3 regions of the Burkholderia sp. JKS000303 genome follow, and region 2 is predicted to be linked to each of the others. Evidence: predicted binding sites of a transcription regulator. Region 2 holds the regulator's gene; each other region holds the start of a gene.

Region 1 (3,902 bases), 370 kb from region 2:
GTGCTGGAGGATGTCATCCTGGGTGGCCTTCTGTCGGAACTGTCGGGTCTGTAAGGTCGCGCGCGCGGCTCAGGAGCCGATCGTCAGCGTCTTGAGCATCAGCGTCTTCGCGGTGTTCAGCGTCTCGACGTTCGCCTGGTACGAGCGCGACGCCGAAATCATGTTCACCATTTCCTGCACCGGGTCGACGTTCGGCATCTGCACGTAGCCGTTCGCATCGGCGGCCGGGTTCGCCGGGTCGTAGGTCGACTTCATCGGCGACGGGTCGTCCACCACCTTCGACACGCGCACGCCGCCCACGCCCTGGCCGGACGCGGTGCGCACGCCGCCGAGCGGGTCGGTTTCAAACACGACCTGCTTGGCCTTGTACGGCTTGCCGTCGGGGCCGGTCGCGCTGTCGGCGTTCGCGAGGTTCGACGCGGTGACGTTCAGGCGCTGCGATTGCGCGGACAGCGCCGAACCGGCGACGCCGAAGATGTTCATCAACGAGGGCATGGAGGCTCCTTGTGCTCGGGTTCGGAAGCGGCGCGCGCTTACGAGTTCGTCGAGATCGCGGCGATCATCGCCTTGATCTGCTGGGTCATCACGGTCATCCCGGTTTCGTAGTGCAGCGCGTTGTCCGCGAACTGCACGCGCTCGACGTCGAGATCGACCGTGTTGCCGTCGAGCGACGGCTGCAGCGGCATCCGGTACTGCGCGCGACCGTAGTCGTCGGCCGGGCCGCCGGTCGGAATCAGCTTCGCGGCGCCGGCCATGTGGCCGGGCGCCGTGGACACCATCGTCATCCCGCTCGTCACGCCGGCCGGCTGCGCCATCGGCAGCTGCGCGGCGTTGCTCGGCGCGACGCCGCCGTCGGCCTGCTTCAGCGAGCGCGCGAGGGTCGACGCGAAATTGACGTCGCGGGCCTGGTAGCCGGGCGTGTCGGCGTTCGCGATGTTCGACGACAGCAGTTCCTGCCGGTAGGCGCGCACGTCGAGCGCCTGCCGGCCGAACGCGAATTCGGCATCGAGTTTGTCCAGCATGTGTGCGTCTCTCCGTATGAAGCGCTGCACGCCCGTCGGGCCGGATGGCGACCCAAGGGGCTTTTTTCCATGACAGCGATGGTAGGCGGCGCGCGCAACCGGCAATCGGGCGAATAACGCGGCAAAGGCCCCCTCTATTCATCGTTTGCGCGGCGGCCCCGCTCCCTAGAATGCGAATCGGATCAACGGATCGAGGACACGGCGATGACAGGCAGCGCACTTCGCGGGAACGACCGGCGCGGCATACGCGTGCCGCTAGCGTTCGCATTCGCCGCGGCGCTGTGGCTCGCCGTGCCGGCCGCGCGCGCGGACGACGGGATGATCGTGATTCCCGGACGCGGCGAGACGGCCGAAACCGCCCTCGCGCATGCGAACGCGGCGAGCGGCGGGCAGTTCGGCGGAAATACGGTGAATGCCGCCGGAGCGGGCATCGCGTCCGACCCGGCAGGCAATGCCTACCGGCCGGCGCCCGGCACGGCCGGGGCGGCCGGAGCCGGCTACGCGGTACAACCGGGCGTCGCGACGGTCGCGACGAATCCGCCGCCGGCCTCAACCTACGCGGCGGCCCGCGCGAACGCCGGTTATGCCAACACGCCGCCGCGCGCCGTCGATCCCGCTGGCGTCGCGACGGTCGTGGCCGGCACGGCCGAGCCCGCGTCGAACGCGGCGCGGCTCGCGCGACAGCCGGCGATCGACGCACGCGCCGCCACGGCGCCGCGCGCGCCGGCGATTTCCGCCAACGCAGCGGCGCCCGCCGCCGCGCCTCATCCCGCCCCGCTGCCGGGCCAGCAAGACCCCGAAGCGATCCGGCGCACGGCGCTCGCATTCCTGCAGCAGCAGATCGCCGGCCTGCCGGGCAAGACCACCGCAACCGTCGCGACCGCGTTTCCGCGCGGGCTCGTCGCGTGCACGACGCTCGAGCCGTTCCTGCCGACCGGCGCGCGCCTGTGGGGCCGCACGACGGTGGGCGTGCGCTGCGCGGGCGAACGGCCGTGGACCGTCTATCTGCAGGCGAAGGTCACGGTACAGGCCACCTACTACGTCGCCGCGCGGCAGATCACGCCCGGCGAGCCGCTCACCGCGGCCGACCTCGTCGCGCGCGACGGCGACCTGACGGTGCTGCCGCTCGCGGTGATCACCGATCCCGCGCAGGCGGTCGGCGCAACCGCGCTCGCCCGCATCTCGGCCGGGCTGCCGCTGCGCCAGGACATGCTGAAGAGCGCGGCATCCGTGTCGGCCGGCCAGACCGTGCGGGTGGTGGCAGCCGGGCCCGGCTTCACGATCTCGGCCGAGGGCAGCGTGCTCGCGAATGCGGCGCCGGGCCAGTCGGTGCGGGTCAGGATGGCCGCGGGCCAGATCGTCACGGCAATCGTCAAGGACGCCGGCACCGTGGAGATTCCGTTGTAGGGACGGATGACCCCGCAAGATTGCAAAGAATTGTTTATTCGAAGAATTTCGGGCTCGCGATGCTAAAGTTCGGGCCGGCCCGGCCGTTATCTGGGTCAAACCGTACAGGAAACCCATCGTGAAGATCGATTCCACTCCGAACCCGAGCCCACTTGCGCCGACCGGCAACGGCGCGACCCGCGCGCAATCCGGCGCGGCTTCGTCGACGTCCGCGCAGGCGGCCGACGCAGGATCGACCGGCGGCGACACGACCGTGAACCTGTCGGGTCTGTCCGGCCAGCTGCGCTCGGCGTCGGCATCGGGCGACGCCGACATCGACACGGCACTCGTCCAGTCGATCAAGGACGCGCTGAACAACGGCACGCTGACGGTCGACGTGAACAAGATTGCCGACGGTGTATTGAATACCGCCCGCGACCTGCTGCAACAGCAGCGTCCGCAGGGCAACTGAGCCGGATTGGGGCCTGTCACGCCCCGGCCGGTCCCCCGGTTTGCCGGTGCGCCCACGCGCGCGCCGGCGCGACGAGCATGACGCGATGAGAGAAGAGCTGCTGGCCACGGTCAACGACGAACACGCGACGGTCGAGGCGTTCGCGTCGCTGCTCGCCTACGAGGAAAAGGCGCTGACGACCCCCGAGCCGCTGGACATGCTGCCCGGCATTGTCGAGAAGAAAACCGCGCTGCTCGACCGGCTCGCGCTGCTCGAACGCACGCGCGACACGCAGTTGTCCGCGCTCGGCTTTCCGGCCGGCAAGAAAGGGATGGATCAGGCCGCCGAGCGTGATGCACGCCTCGCCGGCCGCTGGCAGTTGCTGCTGCAGGCCGCCGAACGCGCGCGCCAGGCCAACGCGAACAACGGGATGCTGATCCGGATCCGGATGGACTACAACGAGCGCGCGCTCGCGGTGCTGCGCTCGGCGCCCGCGCCGAGCGGCGTCTACGGGCCCGACGGGCGCGTGTCGGCGCTGATGCGCTGATGCGCAAACGCACCGCGCGGCGCGCCAGTCGCCGCGCGCCGCCTCCCGCCTGACTCACCCCCTCACAGCAGCGGACATGCCGTGACCTGCGTGCCGCGTTCCACGCAAAGCCGTTCGTAGTCGCGCAGATACGCGCGCTCGTCGTCGTCCAGCAGCGCCAGATCGATCAGGTCCCAGTCGTAGCCGACCGTCACGATGTTCTCGAACGCGACGGTATCCGACGCGTCGTCCGCGTGCACGATCACGATGTTCTCGATCCGCACGCCGCCCTTGCCCGGCACGTAGATGCCCGGCTCGACCGAAATCACCGCATTCGGCACCAGCCCGTACTTCGCGCCCGGCGCGAACCGCACACCGCCTTCGTGCACGTGGATCCCGACACCGTGCCCGGTACCGTGGCCGAAATCGTAGCCGTGGTCGCGGCACACCTGCCGCACGGTCGCATCGACGTCGCCGCCCGTCGCCGCTTTCGGGAAGCGCGTGACGAGCCCCTTGA
Region 2 (3,902 bases):
ACCTTCGAGCAGGCCGTCGAATGGGCGCAGTCGGTGCTCGCGGCGAACCTGCCGGTGCTCGACAGCGAGGACGCGCTGATGGAGCGCGGCGGCGTGTTCGCGCTGATGGGGCCGACCGGCGTCGGCAAGACGACCACCACCGCGAAGCTCGCCGCGCGCTGCGTGATGCGCTTCGGCGCGAGCAAGGTCGCGTTGCTGACCACCGACAGCTACCGGATCGGCGGCCACGAGCAACTGCGCATCTTCGGCAAGATCCTCGGCGTGCCGGTGCACGCGGTGAAGGATGCGGGCGATCTCGCGCTCGCGCTGTCCGAGCTGCGCAACAAGCACATCGTGCTGATCGACACGATCGGCATGAGCCAGCGCGATCGCGCGCTGTCCGACCAGATCGCGATGCTGCACGGCGCGAACGCACCGGTGCAGCGCCTGCTGCTGCTCAACGCGACGAGCCACGGCGACACGCTCAACGAAGTCGTCCAGGCGTACCGCAGCGCGGGCGAGCATCCGCAGGCGGCATCCCCGGATCTCGCCGGCTGCATCCTGACCAAGCTCGACGAAGCGACGCACCTGGGCGGCGTGCTCGACACGGTGATCCGCTACAAGCTGCCCGTCCACTACGTGTCGACCGGCCAGAAGGTGCCGGAGAACCTGTATGTCGCGACGACCCGATTCCTGCTGAAAAGCGCGTTCTGTGTGCCGCGCGACGGCTCGCCCTTCGTGCCGCAAGACGAGGACATGCCGACGCTGCTTTCCGCACTGACCGCACGTTCCACCGCCGAGCTGCACGAGGTGCGATTTGGATAAACGGATCATCGACCAGGCCGAGGGGCTGCGCCGCCTGCTGGCCGGGCGCGCGTCGCGCATCGTCGCGGTGACGGGCGGGCCGGCGGGCGTCGGCTGCACGGCCACCGTCCTGAACCTCGCGGCGGCGCTGGTCGCGCTCGGCAAGGACGTGCTCGTCGTCGACGAGCGCACGGACGTGCATTCGGCCGCCGCGACGCTGGCGGGCGCCTCGCTGCGCGACGGCGAACGCACGCGGGTGGCCGCCGGCTTCAGCCTGTGCGCGGCCGGGCAGCTCGCGCGCGATGGCTACAGCGACGCGCAGCTGAGCGACTTCATCGACGGCCAGGCCGACATCGTGCTGGTCGATGCGCGGCTCGGCGCCGACGGGGCGCTCTCGGCGCTCGCGCGCGAAGCGCACGACGTGCTGATCGTCACGCGGGTCGCCGCGCAGGCGATCACCGAGGCCTACGCGTGCATGAAGCGCCTGCATTTCACGCACGCGCTCGCGCAGTTCCGCGTGCTGACCAACCACGTCGGCAATCACACGGACGCGAAGACCGCCTTCGACAACCTGGCAGGCGTCGCGAGCCGCTACTTGACGGTGTCGATCGCGGATGCCGGCTGCGTGAGCGCCGACCCGCTCGTCGAGCGGGCGCGCGCACTGAGGCATACCGCGGTCGACGCGTTCCCGTCGTCGGCTGCCGCGCGCGACTACCGGCAGATTGCCGCCGACTTGCTGTACTGGCCGATGCGCCCGCGTTCGGGGGCGGGCCGCGCCGTCCACGCGGGCGGCAAGCCGTCGTATGAGGCGGGTGCGGCCCACGCCGCGTGAGCGAAGGAGAGAGCCATGATGTACAACGCTCAAGGAAAGATGACCCAGGCCGACGTGCTCGCGCAATACGCGCCGCTCGTGCGGCGCCTGGGGTTGCAGCTCGTCGCGAAGATGCCGGCGAGCGTCGACCTTGACGACCTGATCCAGGCCGGCATGATCGGCCTGATGGATGCGGCCGGCCGCTACAAGGAAGACCAGGGCGCGCAGTTCGAAACCTACGCGACCCAGCGCATTCGCGGCGCGATGCTCGACGAGCTGCGCAGCAACGACTGGCTGCCGCGCAGCCTGCGCAAGACGTCGCGCGAGGTCGAGCACGCGGTGCACCAGGTCGAGCAGCACCTCGGCCGCTCGGCGAGCGAGGCCGAGATCGCGCAGCACCTGAAGATGCCGCTCGACGAATACCAGGGGATGTTGCAGGACCTGCACGGCAGCCAGCTCATCTACTACGAGGATTTCGACCGCGCGGCCGACGACGAGCCGTTCCTCGACCGCTACCGCGTCGATCACGCCGATCCGCTGTCGGCGCTGCTCGACGACCACCTGCGCGAGGCGCTCGTCGAAGCGATCGAGCGGCTGCCCGAGCGCGAGAAGCTGCTGATGTCGCTGTACTACGAGCGGGGCCTGAACCTGCGCGAGATCGGCGCGGTGCTCGAAGTCAGCGAGTCGCGCGTGTGCCAGCTGCACAGCCAGGCCGTCGCGCGGCTGCGCGCGCGGTTGCGCGAACAGGCGTGGGTCGGCGCGGAAACCTGACCCTTTCATTGTGCTCACGCGCGCCGACGCCGCGCGTGCCGCGCAATTCTTGCGCCGATTTGCTACAATCCCTCCCGTTTTCCGAGGAGCGTTGCGACGGACCTTCTGCGTCCGCCAGGCTCGGAGAGCTTCACCAAGCAGCCGTGCGGCGAGACAGTGGTTTCGCGCCGGCCCCGCTTCCTGAACGGCGCTCACGTCACCAATCTAGAAACTTTTTAGAAAGGAGGGCGTGATGAACGCCATTATTGATTCCCAGGCTTCCAAGGATTACGTCGTCGCCGACATGGCGCTGGCCGGCTGGGGCCGCAAGGAATTGAACATTGCCGAGACCGAAATGCCGGGCCTCGTGCAGATCCGCGACGAATACAAGGCGCAGCAGCCGCTGAAGGGCGCGCGCATCGCGGGTTCGCTGCACATGACGATCCAGACCGGCGTGCTGATCGAGACGCTGAAGGCGCTCGGCGCGGACGTTCGCTGGGCGTCGTGCAACATCTTCTCGACGCAGGACCACGCTGCTGCCGCGATCGTCGAATCCGGCACGCCGGTGTTCGCGTTCAAGGGCGAATCGCTCGACGAATACTGGGAGTTCTCGCACCGCATCTTCGAATGGCCGAACGGCGAATTCGCGAACATGATCCTGGACGACGGCGGCGACGCAACGCTGCTGCTGATCCTCGGCTCGAAGGCCGAGAAGGACCGTTCGGTGATCGCGAAGCCGACCAACGAGGAAGAAGTCGCGCTGTACAAGTCGATCGAGAAGCACCTCGACCTCGACGCGACCTGGTACTCGAAGCGTCTCGCGCACATCAAGGGCGTGACCGAAGAAACCACGACCGGCGTGCACCGCCTGTACCAGATGGAAAAGGACGGCCGCCTGCCGTTCCCGGCGTTCAACGTGAACGACTCGGTCACCAAGTCGAAGTTCGACAACCTGTACGGCTGCCGTGAATCGCTGGTCGACGGCATCAAGCGCGCGACCGACGTGATGATCGCGGGCAAGGTCGCGGTCGTCGCGGGCTACGGCGACGTGGGCAAGGGCTGCGCGCAATCGCTGCGCGGCCTGGGCGCGACCGTGTGGGTCACCGAAATCGATCCGATCTGCGCGCTGCAGGCGGCGATGGAAGGCTACCGCGTCGTGACGATGGAATACGCAGCCGACAAGGCCGACATCTTCGTGACGGCGACCGGCAACTTCCACGTGATCGGCCACGACCACATGAAGGCGATGCGCCACAACGCGATCGTCTGCAACATCGGCCACTTCGACTCGGAAATCGACGTCGCGTCGACCCGCCAGTACCAGTGGGAAAACATCAAGCCGCAGGTCGACCACATCATCTTCCCGGACGGCAAGCGCGTGATCCTGCTGGCCGAAGGCCGCCTGGTGAACCTCGGCTGCGCGACCGGCCACCCGTCGTTCGTGATGTCGAACTCGTTCGCGAACCAGACGCTCGCGCAGATCGAGCTGTTCGTGCGCGGCGCCGAGTACGAGAACAAGGTGTACGTGCTGCCGAAGCATCTCGATGAAAAGGTCGCG
Region 3 (3,902 bases), 380 kb from region 2:
CAGGACGCCGACGCCTTCGTCGACCGGCTCGCCGCGCCGGCGCAGGCGGCGAGCGCGACCACCGGCATCCCGGCGCGCTTCATCGTCGGCCAGGCCGCGCTCGAATCGGGCTGGGGCAAGCGCGAGATCCGCGCGAGCGACGGCTCGACCAGCTACAACGTGTTCGGCATCAAGGCGAACAAGGGCTGGACGGGCCGCACGGTGTCGGCGCTGACGACCGAATACGTGAACGGCACGCCGCGCCGTGTGGTCGCGAAGTTCCGCGCGTACGATTCGTACGAGCATGCGATGACCGACTACGCGAACCTGCTGAAGAACAATCCGCGCTACGCGGGCGTGCTGAGCGCGAGCCGCAGCGTCGAGGGCTTTGCGCACGGGATGCAGAAGGCCGGTTATGCGACCGACCCGAATTATGCGAAGAAGCTGATCTCGATCATGCAGCAGATCGGCTGAGCGGGCGTGCCGGAACCGGCCTGCCGCCCACTCGCCGTCCTTTGGACCGCGCCCGGCTCCCCGCCGCGCGCGGTTTCAACGTTTGCGCAAAAAAAAGCGGCAATTCGATCTAAACTTTCGGTGAGCACTGCCGCTAAGTGTGTGAGACCAGTAACCGGGCCCATGTTCTGGCCCGGTTTTATTGCGCACCGGTTGCCCCGGGCGCCCAAGACTAGAAAACCGGCTAGCCATGAATATCGAAACGTCGTCCGCTCCGAGTCAGGATGCGGGCCATTCCGGGCCCGATTACGCCCGCCGCAATCCGCTGGAGATCGGCGTGCAGCTGCGCAACCTCGTGAACCGAGGCGATTTCCTGACCGTCCAGTATCCGGGCGGCCAGCTTGTCACGCGCCTGCTGGAGGTCGACGTCGGGGCGCGCACGTTCACGTTCGACTGGGGCGCGCTGTCCGAGCAGAACGCCGGCATTCTTGCCGCGTCACACTGCACGTTCTCGGCCGCGCCGGACGGCGTGCGTGTCGAATTCGCCACGAGCACGCCGCGCGAGACGCGCTACGAGGGGCTGCCCGCGTTCGTCGCCGATTTCCCCGATGTGCTCGTGTGCATCCAGCGTCGCGAGTATTTTCGTGTCGATGCACCGGTGATCGATCCGTTCCTGTGCCGCGGCAAGCTGCCGGACGGCGAGGGCTTCGTGTTCGAGGTGCACAACCTGTCGCTCGGCGGCATCGGCCTGCGCACGGCCGACGAGCGCGTGGAGGCGCTCGAGGTCGGCACGCTGCTGCCGGACGTCGAGCTCGAGCTGACCGGCCACGGCAAGCTGTCGCTCGACCTGTGCCTCGTGTCGCAGCGTTCGACCCAGATGCCGAACGGCTCGCGGCGCTACCAGCTCGGCTTTCGCTTCATGTCGTTGCCGGGCAGCGCGGAGAACACGCTGCAGCGCCTGATCACGCAGCTCGAAATGAAGCGCCGCTCGCTCGCGCGGGCCTGACGCCCGCGCTGCCGGCCCGCCGCGCGGGCCGCTTTCACACTGGGCGCCGCCAGGGCCCGCCAGTCTCCCCGAACGCGACGCGCGCCCGCGCGTCGCGCGTGCATTTTTTCCTCAATTTTTCCGCTCGGCAGCCGTTATACCGGGAGTTACGCAACCCGGCGGCCGCAGCTCGGCCGGCTCATCAGGATCGCGCATGTCCAACTCTCTCTTGAACCTCGGTGTCAGCGGCCTGAATGCCGCACTCTGGGGCCTCACGACGACCGGCCAGAACATCAGCAACGCCGCGACGCCGGGCTATTCGGTCGAGCGTCCCGTCTACGCCGAGGCGAGCGGCCAGTACACGTCGAGCGGCTACATGCCGCAGGGCGTGAACACCGTCACCGTGCAGCGGCAGTACAGCCAGTACCTGAACGACCAGCTGAACAGCGCGCAGTCGCAAAGCGGCGCGTTGTCGACCTGGTATTCGCTCGTCGCACAGCTGAACAACTACGTCGGCAGCCCGACGGCCGGGATCTCGACCGCGATCACCAACTACTTCACCGGGCTGCAGGGCGTCGCGAACAATGCGTCCGATCCGTCGGTGCGGCAGACCGCGATGAGCAACGCGCAGACGCTGGCCGACCAGATCACGGCGGCCGGCCAGCAGTACGACGCGCTGCGCCAGAGCGTGAATACGCAGCTCACCAGCACGGTGTCGCAAATCAACACGTACACCGCGCAGATCGCGCAGCTGAACCAGCAGATCTCGGCCGCGAACAGCCAGGGGCAGCCGCCGAACCAGCTGATGGACCAGCGCGACCTCGCGCTGTCGAACCTGTCGGGCCTCGCCGGCGTGCAGGTGGTGCGCAACGACAGCGGCTACAGCGTGTTCCTCGCGGGCGGCCAGCCGCTCGTCGTCGCCGACAAGAGCTACCAGCTCGCGACCGTGGCGTCGTCGTCCGATCCGAGCGAGCTGACGGTCGTGTCGCAGGGCATCGCCGGCGCGAATCCGCAGGGCCCGAACCAGACGCTGTCCGATTCGTCGCTGTCGGGCGGCACGCTCGGCGGCCTGCTCGCGTTCCGCAACCAGACGCTCGACCCGGCGCAGGCGCAGCTCGGCGCGATCGCGGCCAGCTTCGCCGCGCAGGTCAACGGGCAGAACGCACTCGGCGTCGACCTGTCGGGCATGCCGGGCGGCAAGCTGTTCACGATCCCGGATCCGGCCGTCTACGCGAACCAGGGCAATACGGGCAATGCGTCGCTGAGCGTGTCGTTCACCAACGCGTCGCAGCCGACCACGAGCGACTACACGCTGTCGTACGACGGCACGAACTACACGCTGACCGATCGCGCGAGCGGCACGGTGGTCGGCCAGTCGACGTCGATGCCGGCGTCGATCGGCGGCCTGGACTTCTCGTTCGGGGCCAACACGCAGATGAATGCCGGCGACCAGTTCACCGTGCTGCCGACGCGTGGCGCGCTGGACGGCTTCGCCCTCGCGACGTCGAGCGGCTCGGCGATCGCGGCCGCGTCGCCGGTGGTGGCATCGGCCGCCACGACGAACTCGGGTACCGCCACCATCACGCAGGGCGGGGTGAGCGCCGGCTACCAGGTGCCGTCGACCACGCTGACCTACGACGCGGCGAGCAAGTCGCTGTCGGGTTTCCCGGCCGGCACCACGGTGACGATCGGGAGCACGCCGCCGCAGACGGTGAAGATTACCGACGGGACGACGCAGGTGCCGTACGACCCGTCCGTGGGGGCGACGCTGACGATGTCGGGCACGGCGCAGGGCGCGATGAACGGCGTGACCGTGTCGCTGGCGGGCACGCCGGCGGACGGCGATGCGTTCAAGATCGGCCCGTACGCGGGCGGCACGAACGACGGCTCCAACGCGCTCGCGCTGTCGCAGCTCGTCAGCGCGAAATCGTTCGGCAACGGCTCGACCACGCTGACCGGCGCGTACGCCGGCTACGTGAACGGCATCGGCAACTCGGCGAGCCAGCTGAAGTCGTCGAGCGCCGCGCAGACGTCGCTCGTCGGCCAAATCACGACCGCGCAGCAGTCGGTGTCGGGCGTGAACCAGAACGAGGAAGCGGCGAACCTGATGCAGTACCAGCAGCTCTACCAGGCTAACGCGAAGGTCATCCAGACGGCCGCGACGCTGTTCCAGACCGTGCTCGGCCTGTTCAACTGATTCCGGGGATCGAAGCGATGCGGATTTCCACTTCCCAGTTTTACCAGCTCAACGTCGCGCAGATGAGCGACCAGCAGGCGCAGCTCGCGCAGCTGTACCAGCAGATTTCGAGCGGCGTGAGCCTGTCCACGGCCGCCGACAACCCGCTCGGCGCCGCGCAGGCGGTGCAGCTGTCGATGAGCTCGGCGACGCTGTCGCAGTACGCCACGAACCAGAACGTCGCGCTGTCGTCGCTCCAGAAGGAAGACCAGACGCTGACGAGCGTGAACAACCTGCTGAACAGCATCC

The links. Region 2 encodes FliA, which starts transcription of late flagellar genes. Its sites were predicted from a motif close to CTAAAGTTTNNNNNNNNNNNGCCGNTA; they were not measured.
Region 1: a site for FliA is predicted at 2,492-2,518, ahead of flgM (flagellar biosynthesis anti-sigma factor FlgM). Genes of this name have one in related genera too.
Region 3: a site for FliA is predicted at 1,549-1,575, ahead of flgK (flagellar hook-associated protein FlgK). Genes of this name have one in related genera too.

Annotation. Positions count from the first base shown of each region.
Region 1 covers NZ_PDBZ01000001.1:1,755,057-1,758,958, reverse strand. Annotated here, with positions in the region: gene BX604_RS08525 (flagellar hook assembly protein FlgD) at 1-17, opposite strand, end outside; gene flgC (flagellar basal body rod protein FlgC) at 70-495, opposite strand; gene flgB (flagellar basal body rod protein FlgB) at 534-1,022, opposite strand; gene flgA (flagellar basal body P-ring formation chaperone FlgA) at 1,227-2,429, shown strand; gene flgM (flagellar biosynthesis anti-sigma factor FlgM) at 2,548-2,880, shown strand; gene BX604_RS08500 (flagella synthesis protein FlgN) at 2,966-3,406, shown strand; gene BX604_RS08495 (M24 family metallopeptidase) at 3,469-3,902, opposite strand, start outside.
Region 2 covers NZ_PDBZ01000001.1:1,382,939-1,386,840, reverse strand. Annotated here, with positions in the region: gene flhF (flagellar biosynthesis protein FlhF) at 1-804, shown strand, start outside; gene BX604_RS06670 (MinD/ParA family ATP-binding protein) at 797-1,615, shown strand; gene BX604_RS06665 (RNA polymerase sigma factor FliA) at 1,631-2,365, shown strand; S-adenosyl-L-homocysteine riboswitch at 2,443-2,565, shown strand; gene ahcY (adenosylhomocysteinase) at 2,598-3,902, shown strand, end outside.
Region 3 covers NZ_PDBZ01000001.1:1,765,023-1,768,924, forward strand. Annotated here, with positions in the region: gene flgJ (flagellar assembly peptidoglycan hydrolase FlgJ) at 1-453, shown strand, start outside; gene BX604_RS08565 (flagellar brake protein) at 683-1,438, shown strand; gene flgK (flagellar hook-associated protein FlgK) at 1,632-3,614, shown strand; gene flgL (flagellar hook-associated protein FlgL) at 3,632-3,902, shown strand, end outside.